One region of the Marinomonas primoryensis genome, then DNA from elsewhere that is predicted to be linked to it. Evidence: predicted binding sites of a transcription regulator. Region 1 holds the regulator's gene; each other region holds the start of a gene.
What was found. The regulator FliA, encoded in region 1, starts transcription of late flagellar genes. The targets are predictions, from matches to a motif close to CTAAAGTTNNNNNNNNNNCNGCCGATA.
Positions count from the first base shown of each region.

Region 2: flgM (flagellar biosynthesis anti-sigma factor FlgM) is a predicted target of FliA. The motif match lies at 2,920-2,946, and genes of this name have one in related genera.
Region 3: flgK (flagellar hook-associated protein FlgK) is a predicted target of FliA. The motif match lies at 2,662-2,688, and genes of this name have one in related genera.
Region 4: MP3633_RS03695 (flagellin N-terminal helical domain-containing protein) is a predicted target of FliA. The motif match lies at 1,884-1,910, and genes of this name have one in related genera.

Region 1 covers NZ_CP054301.1:928,282-932,725, reverse strand. The annotation lists gene MP3633_RS04290 (chemotaxis protein CheA) at 1-401, opposite strand, end outside; gene MP3633_RS04285 (protein phosphatase CheZ) at 414-1,202, opposite strand; gene MP3633_RS04280 (chemotaxis response regulator CheY) at 1,212-1,592, opposite strand; gene MP3633_RS04275 (RNA polymerase sigma factor FliA) at 1,648-2,385, opposite strand; gene flhF (flagellar biosynthesis GTPase FlhF) at 2,483-3,745, opposite strand; gene flhA (flagellar biosynthesis protein FlhA) at 3,877-4,444, opposite strand, start outside.
Region 2 covers NZ_CP054301.1:785,524-789,967, forward strand. The annotation lists gene trpD (anthranilate phosphoribosyltransferase) at 1-540, shown strand, start outside; gene trpC (indole-3-glycerol phosphate synthase TrpC) at 561-1,376, shown strand; gene MP3633_RS03595 (OsmC family protein) at 1,420-1,827, shown strand; tRNA gene MP3633_RS03600 (tRNA-Arg) at 1,891-1,966, opposite strand; gene MP3633_RS03605 (flagella synthesis protein FlgN) at 2,051-2,530, opposite strand; gene flgM (flagellar biosynthesis anti-sigma factor FlgM) at 2,568-2,882, opposite strand; gene flgA (flagellar basal body P-ring formation chaperone FlgA) at 2,996-3,688, opposite strand; gene MP3633_RS03620 (chemotaxis protein CheV) at 3,829-4,444, shown strand, end outside.
Region 3 covers NZ_CP054301.1:797,631-802,074, reverse strand. The annotation lists gene flgL (flagellar hook-associated protein FlgL) at 1-627, opposite strand, end outside; gene flgK (flagellar hook-associated protein FlgK) at 632-2,608, opposite strand; gene flgJ (flagellar assembly peptidoglycan hydrolase FlgJ) at 2,719-3,690, opposite strand; gene MP3633_RS03665 (flagellar basal body P-ring protein FlgI) at 3,699-4,444, opposite strand, start outside.
Region 4 covers NZ_CP054301.1:805,875-810,318, forward strand. The annotation lists partial or broken gene MP3633_RS18950 (flagellin) at 84-359, shown strand; gene MP3633_RS03695 (flagellin N-terminal helical domain-containing protein) at 1,963-3,030, shown strand; gene MP3633_RS03700 (flagellar protein FlaG) at 3,095-3,517, shown strand; gene fliD (flagellar filament capping protein FliD) at 3,559-4,444, shown strand, end outside.

The DNA.
Region 1 (4,444 bases):
TCCTCCGCAGTAGGAGGTGTTGCATAAGCACTAAGTGCCGAAATCAACTCTGGCGAAGCACGTTCTGGCTCACCGCCAGCCCGCACGGCGTCGAACATTTCATTTACAGCATCAAGAGCCTGTAAAACAATATCCATTAAATCAGAATCTATTTTACGCTGGCCATTTCTTAAAATATCAAAAACGTTTTCAGCATAATGGCAGCAATCAACCAAAGCAGTTAACTGCAAAAAACCCGCACCGCCTTTGACGGTATGAAAACCACGAAAAATCGCATTAAGCAGTGGTTTATCATCTGGGTTTTGCTCTAAATCTACTAATTGCTCGGAAAGCTGTTCAAGAATTTCACCAGCTTCTACCAAAAAATCCTGTAGAATCTCTTCATCGACTTCGAAACTCATCCTCAGCCCCTTCTAGAAACCAAGACTTGATAGCAAGTCGTCTACTTCGTCTTGACTATTCAGTACTTCAGGCTTGTTTTGTTTATTGATAGCTGGACCGTGTCCACGAGTATCATCGTGTTCAGATTCCTTCTCTTGATGTTCAATTCCAGAGATACTATCAACGCGTCCAGCAACAGCAACGAGATGCACAAGTTTTTCTTCTACATCTCGAATTAAATCATTCACTCTAGCGATCACTTGACCTGTTAGGTCTTGATAACCCTGCTCTAGAAGAATTGTGTTGAGGTTTGAATGCAAAGTGGTGGCACAATCATCCGCATACGATAAAAAGACATCTATGCGCTTGTATAAGTCTCGAAACTCTTGTGGTGTTAAATCACGCTGTATTAAGCGACTCCAATCTTTTCGTAGTTCTCTAGCCTGACTCTGTAATTCACTGGCCACAGGAACGCTACTATCAACCATATCCATGGTTTTATTGGCTGCAGCACTGGTCGTCTCAATAACATAATTCAATCGATCTGAAGCATCGGTGATTTTTGTTGCAGAATCACGCCCGCCCTCACCAACAACCAAATCTATAGAATCAACTTGAAAATCACGAATAGCATCATGCAAACTCCGCGTCAAATGACCCACTTCGTTATAGAAGCTATTATGACGAGCCTCGCTTAATTCTTGGATTATTTTAATAGCAGCACCAAAATCACCCACTTCAAGGTGGTTTAACAGTTCTACAGCACCGTCTTTTACTAGACTTTCAAATTCCACTAATCCAGAGCCCAATACATTTGACATCTAAAGCCCCTATTTTGCAGCGTCTATTCGTTCGAATATTTTCTCAATTTTTTCTTTGAGAGCAACTGCGGTAAACGGCTTAACAACATAACCATTCACTCCTGCTTGAGCTGCAGAGATAATTTGATCACGTTTAGCTTCTGCGGTTACCATGAGAACAGGGATACTTTTCAATTTCTCATCAGCACGAACTGCACGAAGCAATTCAATACCTGTCATACCCGGCATGTTCCAGTCGATTACAAGAAAATCGATTGTTCCACCTTGAAGTATAGGTAACGCAGTCGTTCCATCATCCGCCTCAACCGTATTGGTAAACCCTAAATCCCGTAGTAAGTTTTTAATGATTCGTCTCATTGTCGAGAAATCATCAACAATCAGGATCTTCATGTTTTTATCCAATGCACCCTCCACACCCAAAAGGTAATATTTCAAAACTCATAATTTAATCTCGCCAATCACTTAATCGAGCTCGCAATCGCATAGCCGCTTGACTATGGATTTGACTGACTCTTGATTCACTGACACCTAAAACAGCGCCAATCTCTTTTAAATTTAACTCTTCGTTATAGTAAAGAGATAAAACCAATTTTTCTCTTTCAGGAAGAGTGTCAATCTCTTTTACTAATTGACTCTGAAAACCACCTTCTTCAACTAAAGAGTAAGGTGCATTTTCAAACTCTGAATCAATATATTCTAAATTAGTTGTATCAGAGTCTAGCATTTCTTCATAGCTAAATAACTGAGTAGACATAGAGGAATGAATCATTTCATGATACTCCCCCATACTAATACCCATGTGAGCAGCCACCTCCATATCGGAGGCCTCACGCCCTAATTTGGCCTCTAATTCTTTAATGGCATTAGTAACCGCCCTTCCATTTCGTCTAACAGAACGCGGTGCCCAGTCCGTTTTTCGCACCTCATCCATTATAGAGCCGCGAATACGAATACCTGCATAGGTTTCAAAGCTGGCACCTTTGGTGGACTCAAAGCGCTTATAGGCTTCAATCAATCCCATCATACCGGCCTGAGTCAAATCATCTATATCGACACTATCGGGCAATCGAGCCAATAGGTGATAGGCAATTTTTTTTACCAAATACCCATACTGCTCAACAATCGAATCAATCGAAAGCGCCGCTTTTTTAGAGTATGTATTGTATCCATTTTTGGTCTGCATAAAATATTCTAAGCAACCTTTACTATTTAAGTTAGTTGCGCTAATCAAACTGTACTACATAGTTCAGCGTAACGCTTTCAGAAATAACATATCTTTACTAACTACCATACTTTAATGACCCATAGAGCTGACTATAATGCTCCGCTGTATAAACAGCTCGACTAATTAAGTTATGCGCTCTAGCTGGCTCAATATCATCAGGTATACGCTGGCCATCTGCTATATATACGACAGGTAAGCCCTCTTCAATAACTACACTAATCGCCTCGCCAAGTGAAGCTGATTCATCCAGTTTACTCAAAACACAACCATCTAATTGAACTTGAGAGTAAATATCGACAACTGTTTTTAATACTTGCCTTTGACTTGTGCAAGGTAATACTAGCAACTTTTTAAGACTAGCCCTTGCTCGCTTCATCATCAGAAGCTGTCGCTCAAGATTAGAGTCTCTTGGATTCATTCCAGCAGTATCAACAAGAACTAAAGAGTAATGTGCGTATTTTGCTAATACTTCATTTAAATCCGAATACTCATTAACCACTTCGACAGGCACATTCAGAATACGACCAAAGGTTCTTAGTTGTTCATGTGCCGCAATACGATAACTGTCTGTTGTAATTAACACCACCCCTTCAGAACCATGCTTTAATACATGCTGAGCAGCGATCTTACCTATAGAGGTTGTTTTACCAACACCTGTTGGCCCCATAAACGCAATACAGCCTTTAAGCTCAGTAGAGCTTGAACGAACAGGGATATAATCAGCCAAATGCGCAAGAAGACGATTCCAGTCATCCTCCCGTCCTTTTAAATCGATATCATCTATCAACCTAGAAACGACAAACTCAGACAACCCCAATCCCTTTAATTTTTCACGGGCTCTCTGCTCAACTGCGCTTATCTTGGAATCGTTGCTACCTTCATTCTGACGCCGCTCCAACATAGCACGGACATTTTGAAGTTCTAATTCCATCTCACGCAATTGCTTGGCACTATCATTATTTCGTACAGATAGGGCCTCTTCCACCCGAGGGTCTTCTTTATCTTCAGCTAGTGGAGGCATATCAAACTGTGCTGTAGAAGACTTATTGAACTGTTCAGATTTAATACTGGAAGTATTAGTTTGAGGTGCTGTCTGCTGCTTTGCCCTCTCTATACGCTCTAAGTAATCCGAGCTAGGGTCTGCATACGGTTCAGAGCGAGGAGCTGACGAACGCTTAGAGGTCATGCTGGAAGGTAAAGATCCGTCATAATCCAAAGCGGCAACTATTTCGATCTCGCCTGTAGGCAGACGTTGATTTGACAAAATGACTGCATCAGGGCCCACAGCATCACGGACCTTCCGTATCGCTTGCCGCATGTCAGGTGCTCGAAACCGCCTAATTTGCATGAATAACTTAATCCTTCCAGTTTATTTTTCTTACAAATCCATAGCTTACCCGAAAGATTCCAATAAATATAGATACAATCTACTGCCTCGATAGGTAGATCTTATTGACCAATAACACCCACAACAGTAATACGTTTATGGTCTGGCACCTCTTGATAAGAAAGAACCGACATGTTGACCATACCATAACGCATAAAGCGCGCTAACATAGGCCGTATAGGCGCAGATACAATCAAAATAGGCGTATTTCCCATCGCCTCTTGCTGCTCCGCCGATTGACGAAGAGAAGCTTGTAATTGCTCCGCCATTTGCGGCTCTAAAATAAGCGCCTCCTCATTTTTAATACCAGACTGCTGACTTTGCTGAACCGTCTGCATGAGCATTTTTTCTAACTGAGGTTCAAGCGTCAAAACTGGTATTTCATCAACCCCATCCGCTAATGTTTGAATAATTAACCGCGATAAGGATGTGCGAACGGCTGCTGTCAATATCATAGGATCCTGAGTCTTAGGCTGCACACCCATTATTGATTCAGAAATGGTTCGCATATCCCTAAGAGGAACCCCTTCAATCAATAAATTCTGCAAGACCTTAAGAAGAACACTCAATGGCACAGTATTCGGCACTAACTCTTCAGCTAACTTAGGATTATATTGTTTTAATAAGCTT
Region 2 (4,444 bases), 140 kb from region 1:
AAAGAAATGGCGACGCGCACTATTTTTAACTTGCTTGGTCCATTAACTAACCCTGCGAATGCAAAACGTCAGGTGATGGGTGTTTTTCATCAGAAGTGGGTACGTCCTATCGCGGAAGTGCTGAAAGCGCTTGGCAGTGAGCACGTCATGGTTGTTCACTCAGAAGATGGGTTAGATGAAATTAGTATTGCTGCATCAACCTATGTGGCTGAATTGAAAAATGGCGAAATCTTAGAATATAAAATCTCACCGGAAGACTTTGGTATTCCGTTGCAGTCTACAGATACGATACAAGCTTTTGATGCGGCCGAAAGTTTGGCGTTAATTAAAACCGCGCTAGAAGGCAAAGGCAAAGTGAATCCAGCGAGAGATATTGTGGCTTTGAATGCGGGTGCGGCAATTTATGTATCTGGTATCGCCGATACTTTAGCTGAAGGGGTGAATATCGCAGAAGATGTGATTGGTGGCGGTACCGCCAAAGTCAAAATGTCAGAATTGGCCAGTTTTACACGTTGTTTTATGAGTCCTGACTTACTGTAATTGATAGGAGCGGTAGCGTAATGCAAATAGAAACACCGACTATTTTAAAGAAAATTGTGGCTCGTAAGTACGAAGAGATTAGCGAGCGTAAAGCTCATACACCTTATGGCAACTTAGAAGTCGCGGCGTCCGTGGCGAATGTACACAATGCGCCGCGAGGCTTTGCTCAGGCGTTGAAGCATCAGATTGCGATAGGTAAAGCGGGTGTGATTGCAGAGGTGAAGCAAGCGTCTCCGAGTAAGGGAATATTGCGCGACCCATTCATTCCAGCAGATATTGCAAGGTCTTATGAACGAGGTGGTGCGGCTTGTTTGTCCGTTTTGACGGACAAAGACTTCTTTCAAGGTCATGAAGACTTTTTAGTGGAAGCACGTGCTGCTTGTAAATTGCCGGTTATTCGTAAGGACTTTATTGTCGACGAGTATCAAGTATTAGAAGCCAGAGCGATTGGTGCTGATTGTATTTTGCTGATAGCAGCTTGCTTGAGTGGCGAAAAATTACGTCAGCTCGATATTATAGCTCGTGATCTTGGTATGGATGTTTTGGTTGAAGTGCACAATCGTCAGGAGTTGGATTTGGCTTTGGAATATACTCAGACTGAATTGCTTGGCATTAATAACCGTGATTTGCACACCTTTAAATTGAGTTTGGATCACACTTTTGAGTTGATGGGCCTTGTGCCTTCTGATCGTCTTATTGTGACTGAAAGTGGTATCCATACTCGTGATGATGTGGCGTTGATGCGTCAAAAAGGGATTCACGCATTTTTAGTAGGTGAGACGTTTATGCGAGCGGATGATCCTGGTGATAAATTGGCTGAACTTTTTCAGTCCTAGTAACGGTAATGTCAGTCATAGCAGAATGAAGTAAGGTTGAATTATGAAAACGAATGTTAGTTGGCAAGAAGATGTTCATTTTACCGCAGAGACGGGGTCTGGTTTTAAGATAGAGATTGACGGTAATCAAATTGCTGGCGCAAGGCCGATGGAGTTGTTGCTTGCGGGCTTGGGTGGCTGTACATCTTATGATGTGGTTGGGATTTTAAAGAAGTCTCGTCAAGACGTTGTGTCTTGTGTTGCTCAAATAGAGGCCGATAGGGCGGATTCTGTACCTGCTGTTTTTACTGAAATTCGCGTACATTTTGTTGTTACTGGGCGAAAATTGAAAGAAAGCGTTGTTGCTCGTGCGGTTAAGTTATCTGCTGAAGAGTATTGCTCTGCATCATTAATGTTAGAAAGAGGTGGTGTTAAAATTGTCCATAGCTTTGCAATAATTGATATTGAATGATTTTTTTTTAAAAGAATTTTAAAAAAGAGCCCTGAGGCTCTTTTTTTTGTTTTATAAGAAATTTGGTGTCCCCACCAGGACTCGAACCTGGAATAGCTGCTTAGGAGGCGGCCGGTATATCCTGTTTACCTATGAGGACTTATATTGAGGCGTGATTTATACATTAATTATGTTTAGATTACAAATGTGAGTCGAGCTTGTATCGTATTGATTCTTATGGTTTTTAAGCTCGCCCTAAAGTGTGTTTACTACTAATAGGACGTGTTGAACCTCTAGCTGTATAAACTTTATTTTTGCTGCTATGACCTTGAAGTAGCTCGAAGAGGTGTTTGTTGCGTTTTTGTAAGGTATTTAAAACTCGAGCGTTTGTATTATTTTGTGTTTTGCATTTTTTCAGTAGCGTTTCACAATCTTGCATTAATAGACGAACATTATCCATAGAACTGTCTTGTAGGGTAAGCCAGCTTTTAAATTCTTCTTCAGAGGGTTTTTTACGATCGACAATGTCAAATTTAATAAGAATATTAACTCTTTTTTCATTGAGCTTATTCATTTCATCAAGCAGGACTTGTTTTTGTTCGGATAGGGTAATGATGGTTTCGCTGTCCAATTGCCCATAGGCTAGTCGCTCTTCATCAAGGAGCGAAGAGAGTTTTTCTAATATCTCTTTGCTTCTTATGAATATAGGGGCAATAGGGATCATAGGGCAAACCGTTCACAGACTGAATAGAGTGTACAGTCTAGAATAGCGAATCCATAGAAGCCATATTATTCGCAAGCTTCTGCGTATCTATTTTATATTCGCCTGCAGCGATAGCACTTTTGATTTGTTCTACTTTTTCCATGTCAACATCTGGTAAGTTGCCAATTTTAGAATGCTGATTTTGTAGGGTCTGTGCAGTACCGCTTAATTTAACGGTGTCTTCAGCTAAAGTGCCGCCATTTTTTACGCTGCTTTGTTTCTCTGTCGTACTAACAGTTGCATCGTCTTTTTGCGAGCGTTCACTTTTATTGATCGTGCTCTGGTTTGATAGACCTGTAAGGTGTATTGCCATTGGGTTTTCCGCCCTTTAATGATTTGCCTGTCTATGTTGTCGGCAAGATCCACAAAAACTTTAATGAAAAGCTTCAGAAAAAAAGAATATATAAACTGCCGGTCAGTCTGTACTCAATAGTTTACAAGAACCTCACTGTCAGTTACAACTTTGGCGTATATAATTCTTTCAGAACTTGTGTTTTGGACACGTATTTGTTGTCCTTCTACACCATTTTCTAAAGCAACACCATTCATTCTGACGGTAATACTGCCACTTTTTGCTGTTATTAATACGACATTGCCTTTTTTTACAAGCATTGGTGGGGTCGTTAGATTAACCGTTATAAAGGTATTAATGCGCAAGTTTCGTGATGCGACCTGGCCATAAGGAGGGTTTTTCTTTGTAAAAACATGTCCTCTTAAGCTAGATAAGTCGACTTCACCCACATCCGTATTTGACTTACTGATGACTTGGCCGCGATTAATTGGAGTGATGGTTTTTATGGCCGGAATCATGATGGATTGGGTAACGGGAGCATAAGACTTCCACGTAGGGTTGTTGCAACTGATTTCATAATTTGTGCGTTTGGTCGCTTCTGGTCTCTGATTGCGGATTTGAATCGACTCACTGTCGCAAGCCGGTAAATAATTGAGCGCTGCTGCATTATTTAATGTAATGCTAATAATGGCATCCGGATATATTTCTGCCAGTCTAGGAATCTCTACTTGGTTTATGTAGTGATTAATTTGATCTTCAGTAGATAAGGCAAATGTAAAACTGGCTTGAAAACAAATGAAGGCTAAGCTTAGCCTTATGATTCGCATGATTCGCTCACTTTGTCTATTATGGCGTTATAAATAAGATAGTTAGTAAAATATTAGAAAGCACTTTATCATTGGATGATGCATTTTAACAATTTTGAGGTTATACCTCGGTATAATGTTTACACATTTTGGAGGCGTTTATGGCTGGAGTTTTGGATACTGTTAACCAACGTACGCAGCTTGTAGGGGAAAATCGACTTGAACTGCTGTTGTTTCGCCTGAATGGTAAGCAAATTTATGGCATCAATGTCTTTAAAGTGAAAGAAGTTCTTCAGTGTCCGAAGTTAACAACTATGCCTCACAGTTCGCCTGTGGTCAGAGGTGTTGCTCATATTCGTGGTGGAACCATTCCAATTTTAGATTTGGGTTTGGCAACTGGCGCGAGCCCAATGGAGAATATCAGTCAATGTTTTGTCATTATTACGGAATATAATCGTCGAATTCAGGGTTTTCTGGTTCGTGGCGTCGAGCGTATCGTAAACATGAACTGGAGTGATATTCAGCCCCCACCTAAAGGGTTGTCGAACGATAACTATTTGACTGCTGTTTGTCAGGTCGACAAAGAAATGGTTGAGATTATCGATGTTGAGCAGATTCTATCTGAGGTTGCTCCTACTCGACAGGATATTTCGGAAGGCATTGTAAATGCTGACGTAACAGAAAATGCGAAAAAGCATCATATACTTATTGTTGATGACTCTTCGGTTGCACGTAAACAAATTAAGCGTTGTATGGAACAGGTTGGTTTTGCTACCA
Region 3 (4,444 bases), 130 kb from region 1:
ATTTTGTACTTTATCTGTTAGCAATACATCGCCATCAACGACTTTTGATACAAACGTTCGATTTGTCCAAATATCTTGAAAAAGTGTTTTACCTGAATTGGTAACTGGGATCTTCAAATCTTCTGAGATTTGAGCGTATTTTTGCCCCTCATTGCCAGCCCATTGGTAACGACCATCGCTTCCTATAATAAAAGCTGGGCTTTGTGAGTCTGTACCTGCAAAAATATAGTTACCATCAGCACTTTTAGAGTTCATCAAGTCTGCCATGGACTCTGTTATCAAAGAAACTTCATGGGCAATGGCCTCAATGTCGACTTGAGTGTTGATATCATTTTGTGCCTGAATAAATAGCGTTCTGGCAGAATCTAAAAAGTCATTCAAACTGTCTAAAGCAACTTCTTGATACTCTAAGTTGCCCGTTGCCATTTTCATGGCTTCATCGTATTGCTTTAATGTTTGGTTCTTACTGCCATACATCAAAATTTGGCTAGCACCGACAGGGTCATCGCTCGGTTTTATAATATTTGTTTGAGATGAAATTTTTTCTTGAATATTAAGAATTTTTTCATTGGATTGGGCCATAGACTTATTTGCCTGACCATAGATTAAGTTATTAGTTACTCGCATAAACTTACCTCATAATCCCAAGTAAAGTCTCGAACGTCGTGCGAGCTGCCGTTACCACTTGAGCAGAAGCAGAATAGGATTGCTGGTACTTCAAAAGATTCACAGCCTCCTCATCAAGGCTTACCGCTGATAATCTATCTCGACGAGCAATGCTTTCGTTCATTACAATTTCACTTGAGTCTGCATGACCTTCTATCTCTGCGGTTTTACTACCTACATAGGATATGAAGCCAGAAAAAGACTTCACCAGAGTTGCTTTACCATCAATAAGAGATTGATTTTGTAAATCAGCTAACGCCAGACCATTAAAGTTGTCAGATTGACCTATATTGTCCGTGCCAACTGAAAACTCATCACCTCGCTTTGGCATAGAGGAAACTGACACATCAAAACCCGCTTCGTTTGATAATCCTGCTTTTTCAAGCAAATTACTAAATTCTATGACATTCTCGACTTTTGCTAATTCAACACCAGACGAATTCTGAACAACATAGGAACTTGGAGAGGTAAAATAGATTTTATGTGGCGCACTAGGATATAAAGAGCCATCCGATGAAAAAGCAGATGTTTCAGGGTCTATATTTGTAACAGAAGTAAGAGAAACTCTTGCATCCGATAAATTATCTGAGCCTGTACTTACACCAATTGGCGCGCTTAGAGCAATCGCCTCACCATTTTTTGAGACCAAACCTAATTTTGCAGCGGCCCCCTCAGTAGGCGTGAATTGAAAAACATCGTCTTTATCTATTTTATCGATACCATCAAGACGGATATCAAGACCAAGCTCATCAATTTTGAAATAGCCATTGCTATCTTTTTGCAAAAGACTTGGGTCAAAGGTAATCGCTTTGTCTGTTGATTTGCCTTCTGCATTAATTTTCTTAATTGAGAATAAATTGTCATCTGTTCTATTTAGTTCATAGGTATCTTTTGTAATTTTGGCGGATTGACCCGCTGATACCCTCACTGATATTTCTTTCGCTTTATTAAGGTTGTCCGCTGTGGAGTAAACATTTATGTCCCCCAAAGAAAACAAGTCTTTTCCGAATTGACCATCGGCATCAAGTCCTTTCTTGTTCTGAGTGTTCATCGCATCTGCCAGTGCTATAGCGTGTTGACCCAATGTCCTATCTGCATAAACGCTAAATTCAGACCGGTAATCAATCAACCCTCCAACACTTCCACCAAGCCCCTGCGTCTTCAAACCCACTTCGTAATCGCCAAAGCTAACAACCAAATCAATTTTTTTAGGGTGTAGTGGGTTTGGACTCACTTTTAATTCTGTAGGAAATTGATCCATTACCAGAGGCTGACCATTCGCCAGTTGAATAGTCATCAATCCTTTGTCATTAAATTGGGCTTTGATATCCAAATATTTAGACAAATCTTTGGCTAATAATTCTTGCTTATCACGAAGTTCATTTGCAGGAGAAATCGAAATACCTTCCTGTCTCAAAATCTGTTCGTTCAGATTTGAAATCTTCGTTGTGATTGTATTCAAATCGCCTAAAGAAGACGCAAGCTGAGCATCTACCAAGCCTTCTTGATCACTTACAACGCCTGAAAGCGTATGATACTGCTGAACAAGATTACTTAGACTGGAGTGAGCCAACTGCCTTAATGAAGAAGAGGTAGGGTCATTATTAACGGTTTGCAAGGCATCAAACGAGTTATTGATATAAGTATTAAGAGAAATACTATCTTCAGCCAATAAACTGTCCGATGTCGATATCATAGAATGATAAGTGTCGTAATATGAAAAGGTTGAAGTATCAGAGCGAACCTGAGAGCTAACAAAATTATCGACTAGGCGTGAGGTATCACGAAGAACAACACCACCAACAGGCGAACTTGTGGTATCCGTTCTTTGACGGCTGTAGCCTTCAGTATCCACATTGGATGTGTTTTGCCCTGTCGTGTTAATACGAGCATTACTAGACTGAAGCCCAGACAAACCAATTGAATATAAATTTGAGCTCATAGCTCACACCCCTAGTACGTTTTTCAAAAATAACCTTTGAACTTACTTGATCATATCGGCTATTCATGCAAAAACTTTACCAACGCTGAGAATTGAGCCATTTTTTATTATTAAAGGCGTTGAAACCACTTACTGGAAAGGATGCTGTCAATTTTCTCTGAATACTTAGGGTCCGTCGCATAGCCACCTTTTTGCAACGAAGCGGCAAACATTGACGCGTCATCTCCGGCCTGAAGGGCATCTTTATACCGCTCACTAGAAGACAGAAAGTCAGCATAGTCATCAAAGCTTTGTGAAAAAGAATCATAAGCACGAAACGCGGCTTTCTCCCGTTTCGCAACACCATCGCGAAACTCTAACGTATTCACAACCGCTCTATCGCCTTGCCAGCGGTTATCTGCTTTTATTCCAAATAAATTAAAACTAGCAGCGCCATCTTCTTTGGCAATCGGGTATTTACCCCAACCAGTTTCTAGTGCGGCTTGGGCCAATATTGCCTTAGGGTTCACACCCAACTTATCTGCGGCTTGTTGAGCATGAGGCCAAAGATTATCAACAAAATCATCTGGCGACTCAAACACCACAGACAGTGCCGAAGGCAAAGAAGCGACTTTACTAGCAGGGCTATTTTGAGTCTCTTGTTGAACCGATTGAATAAATTCAGTTGAGGCACGATGAGCCAATGCTTGAATTCTCACCAAGTCTTGTCTAGCCACTTGATTCAAAAAATCCGTATCTCCTCGCTCTTTCGCTTCTGGCGTGCTGAGACCTTGCTGCTTTGTTTGATATTGACGAATAAGCGCTTCAGACAATCCAAGCCCCCCCGATTTCGCCAAACCTTGAGACATTTGGGAATCCATCATTTCTTGATATTGCTTAGTTTGAGCACTGGAGAATAAACCACTACCAATCGCCTCATTCGTACTGCGCATGTTCTTCAAAAGCATATTAATAAAGATTGACTCAAACTGTTGAGCAACGTCTTTTAGAGCGGATTCCGGGTCTTTTTGCGCTTTCGTCTTTAACGCGGTTAATGAAGAAAAGTCTGCAAAAAAATCGTCCTTTGGTGGAACTGAGTTCATAGTAAAGCCTATATCACTACTAAGTCGGCATTAATGGCACCAGCTTGTTTTAAGCCTTCTAAGATCGCCATGACATCTCCAGGCGCAGCCCCCACTTGATTAACGGCTCGAACAATATCATTCAATGACGCACCCGGATTAAAAACAAACATATGGCCGCTGTTAGGGCCAATAGCAATACCTTCACGAGGCGATACGATGGTCTCCCCTCCGGTTACGGTTCCATCTTGCCCAATCACCGGCGGAACCTCTTTTATTGTCACCGTCAAACTACCATGCGTAATCGCAGCGGGAGAAACTTTGACATGCTGACCGATAATAATGGTTCCCGTACGAGAATTAACAACAATACGCGCACGCTCTTCAGCCACCTTCACTTCAAGATTTTCAAGAATGGATAAAAAAGTCACTCGCTGACTTGGATCTCTCGGTGCAGAGACCCGTATTGACGTCGCATCAAGGCTTGTCGCCACACCAGGCCCCAGAAGGTTATTGATTTTATCTGAAACATGCTTTGCCGTTGTAAAATCTGGACGATTTAGATTGAAGGTTAGCGTATCTCCGGTATTAAAACTGCTCGCCACAATACGCTCTACACTTGCACCATTTGGTATACGTCCAACTGTTGGTACATTAACCGACGTCCGTGAACCATCAGCCCCATTCGTTCCTAAACCACCAACAATTAAATTCCCTTGAGCAATAGCATAAACCGCCCCATCCGCCCCTTTCAAAGTAGACAGCAACAAGGTTC
Region 4 (4,444 bases), 120 kb from region 1:
GCACCGTTGTTGAGCCCGAGAAAAAATATGGCCAGCCATTAGTGACTGCGGATACGGTATCAATAACAGACATTAAGAACTCACAAAGCATGATTGCCATGTTGGACACTATGATTCAAGCCGTCGATTCAAAACGAGCTGAGCTTGGTGCGGTGCAGAACCGTTTTAGTTCCACTGTAAATAACTTGTCTAGTATTTCTGAAAACGTTTCCGCTGCTCGGTCCCGTGTTAGAGACGCTGATTATGCTGCTGAAACGGCATCATTAACAAGTTCACAAATTATTCAGCAAGCCAGTTCAACCATACTTGCTCAAGCGAACCAACGACCACAGGCTGCTTTGAAGTTATTAGGGGCTTAATCTTAATGAGTTGATTGTTAATTGAAGTCGAAAAGAAATAGCGGCTTCAATCAAAAAAGTTCGAGTAATTCTCGGAATATAGGCAACTTCTCTCTCCTAGAGGTGCCTTTTCAGCCGGGTGATTTATCACCCGGCTTTTTTTTGCCTGAATGATGGGGTTTTAGTCAGTTATTGATTGTTTTTTAGTGTGTAGGAAATGCTTTAAGGCTTATGCCATAGGTGGTTATGAATGGAAAATTTTTTTTCAGACCTCTTTTGAGATCAGCTTTTCACAATGGATGTTGCTTTAAACGGAATGCTTTTTCCAGTGATAGGTGGCTTTGTTTAAGGTGATTTATTTAATGGATCTAATTTTATGTATTGGGATTGAAGGTGCTTTTTTTGAACGCGGGAGTCCAGTATGAATCTTCGAAAGCCTATTTTTGAATGGTGTATATCGACGCGCAGATTTTGGTGCAACGCATGATGATGGAGGGCGGTGATTGAATAATCACGAGAAAATATTCTTAGGGTTATTGCGGTCGTTCGTCTCGGTTAAGTGCCGTGTCGCCTGGCGTTCACTGGTCTTTTTTGAGTGGTGTATTTCGACGCGCAGATTTTGGTGCAACGCATGATGACGGAGGCGGTGATTGAATAGTCACGAGAAAATATTCTAGGTTATTGCGGCCGTTTACCTCGGTTAAATGCCGTGTCGCATGGCGTTCACTGGTCTTTTTGAGTGGTATGTCGACGCGCAGATTTGCGCGCATGATGATGGAGGGCGGTGATTGAATAGTCGAGAAAATATTTTTGGGTTATTGCGGTCGTTCGTCCGGTTATGCCGTGTCGCATGGCGTTCACTGGTCTTTTTGAATTGTGCATTCTGACGCGCAGATTTGGTGCAACGCATGATGGAGGGCGGTGATTGAATAATTACGAGAAAATATTCTTAGGTTATTGCGCCGTTCGTCTCGGTTATGCCGTGTCGCATGGCGTTCACTGGTTTTTTTGAGTGGTGTATGTCGCCGTGCATTTTTTACGCAAGTACTCGACGATGGAGGGCAGTGATTGAATAGTCACGAGAAAATATTCTTAGGATTATTGCGGCCGTTCGCTTCGGTTAAGCGCTGTGTCGCATGGCGTTCACTGGTCTTTTTTGAGCGGTGTGTATTGGCGTGAATTGTTTGCGCTAGTACTCGATGGCGAAAAACATGTTGGTTTTTGCGTTCTTTTTTAGATGCTGATTTATAGCGGCATCTAAAGGCGTTAAGTGATCGTTTTTTGCTTTTGTTAAGGCGGTTTTTTGCCGCTTAATTTTATGCAGAGTGCTTTCGTTGGTTGTTTTGAGCTATAGCTCGTATCAACTCGACGTATTGGATAAAGGTTTGAGCATAATTGCGTATTTTTTTCTTTTTAGAAAAAAATCACACAATGTTTTCAGAAGATAATTATTTTAAAGTTCTTTTAAAACAATTATTTAGGCATTAATTTGCCGTCAGGTAGGAAGTTTTTTTCCCAATTGCGGAAAAAACTTTCCGAAATTAACTAAAGGTTTTCAAAATCTTGTCGAAAACCTTATACGATCTGCTTTTTTGCAGGATTTTATGAAATCCAGGAGGCTATAATGGCTTTATACGTAAATACAAATACTTCATCTATCAATGCCCAGCGTCAGCTGATGAATTCAAGTAAAACCTTGGATACGTCTTATCAGCGTTTATCTTCTGGTTTGCGTATTAACAGTGCGGCGGATGATGCGGCTGGCTTGCAGGTTTCTAACCGATTGACATCTCAGGTTAATGGTTTGAATCAGGCTGTTCGTAACGCCAATGACGGTATTTCTGTAGCTCAAACTGCAGAAGGCGCGTTGGATGAAACGACAAATATGCTACAACGTATGCGTACGTTGTCTATACAGTCTGCAAACGGATCAAACTCTGATTCAGACCGTAAAGCGCTTCAGCAAGAAGTGGGTGCTTTATCCACAGAGATCGACCGTATCGCTTCCGATACCACCTTTGGTGGTCGTGCTCTGCTCGATGGAACGTATGCTGGTGTTTATCAAGTTGGCGCTGATGCAAATCAAACAATCAGTTTTGATTTGAGTAAAGGTGAGAAGCAGGATTACGCAGGTAACGGTGGCTTCACTATGGCCGGCCTGTCTTCTGATGCGACATATCAAAAAGAGCTAGAAGCTTATGAAACACAAAAAGCGGACGGTAAAGCACAAGATAGAGCAATAGCTGAAGCAAATGGCGATGAATATGTAGACCCAGAAATTCAAGCTAAAGCGGATGCGGAAGAGCGTGGTGAAGTTTATGTTGACCCAAATGCTCCTAAGCAACCAGATCGTAGTAAAAGCTTTGGTGACACCTCTCAAGGTTTTAGTACGCCATCGGTTACGTCAATGGCAAATGCACAGAGCATGATCAATATCGTAGACAGTATGATCGAAGCGGTTGGCTCAAAACGTGCTGAGCTAGGTGCGGTCCAAAACCGTTTGGGTTCAAGTATCAGCAACTTGAGTAATATTTCTGAAAACGTATCGGCTGCACGTTCTCGTGTACGTGATGCAGATTTTGCGGAAGAAACTGCGAAGCTAACAAGTTCTCAAATCCTTCAGCAAGCAAGCTCATCAATCTTGGCTCAAGCCAATCAACGTCCACAAACAGCGTTGTCTCTTTTGGGCTAAAATTAGTGGTGGCGAAAAGCTGGAACATTGTTCCAGCTTTTGTCTCACTTAGAGGACTAATGATATGTCAATTAATTCAAGTGATTATACAAAACAGTCTATTGGGGGTATTACAGTCAGACAAGATCAGCGGGCGGATGAACATTTTAAAACATTGCGTCAAGCAAGTGCTAAAGCTATTCAAAATTCAGCCGATAGTAATAAAACAGGCAATAATAGCAACAATCAGGGCTCTTCACGTTCTCCTGATGTCAAACCTCATGATATTGACATTGCTAATAAGAAAATGTCTCAATTAAATGTTCATTTGAGATTTGAAATGACTGAGGATCGAAGTAAAAATATTGTAAAAGTTATGGATCAGACGACAGGAGATGTCGTACGTCAAATGCCGACTGAAGAATTTCTTAAAATGTCTGAAAGAATCGATGCTATTATGAGCCAACTTAGCGATATTAAGGGGACACTGGTAAATAGTGAAGTTTAATCTATCGTAAATATTGATGTGTTAGTTTTAGGGGAGTTGTTATGGCAATTGGCTCATTAGGTGCTGGATCTGGTTTAGATCTTGAGTCTCTAGTAAGTGACATGGTCAGTGCCAGAAGGGATACAAAAGTTAAGTTATATGAAAATAAACTGGCTGGATACGAAGCAGAGCTTTCTGCTCTCGGTTCGGTAGGTTTGGCTATAGACAATTTTAAGACATTTGTTACCACCCTCAACGACGATGACCTTTTTTCTGGGCGTAATGCCATAATACAACAAAAAGAAGGTAAAGAATCTCTTTCTATTATTCCTGATAAAACCGCTTCCACTGATACCTATTCAATTCAAGTAAACCAGTTAGCAAAAGGCAGCCGCTTAGTTTCTGATATCTCGTCATTTTCTTCAAGGGATGAAGTTGTTACTTCCTCTGGTGGCGAATTAACGTTAACGGCTGGTGACGATGAGCTTGTACTTGATGTAAAGCCAGACACTACATTGTCTAAGCTTCGTGAACAGATAAATTCAGCAGGTAAAGATCTCGGAGTCTCTGCCAATTTGGTTGACGATGGTGATGGCCATATGTTTTTTACCATTACATCAACGAAAACGGGTGTAGGTAATACCTTAAGTATAGACAGTAGTAACCTTACATTAGACAGTGCTGCTCTTGGTGGTTTCTTCCCTGGCCTAAGTGTTCCTTTAGGCGGTGAAGCTCAAGATGCCATTATTACTGTTGATGGAATTCGAGTAAGAAATGATAGCAATGAGTTTGATAAAGCGGTCGCAGGGCTAACAATCAGCGCGTTAGATGTGTCTAAAGAGCCTATTAAAGTAGACATTAGTTATAATAAAGAAACCGTTGAAAATACGATTCAAGGCTTTGTCGGCTCTTATAATGAACTAATCTCAGTCTTTAAACAGAATACTG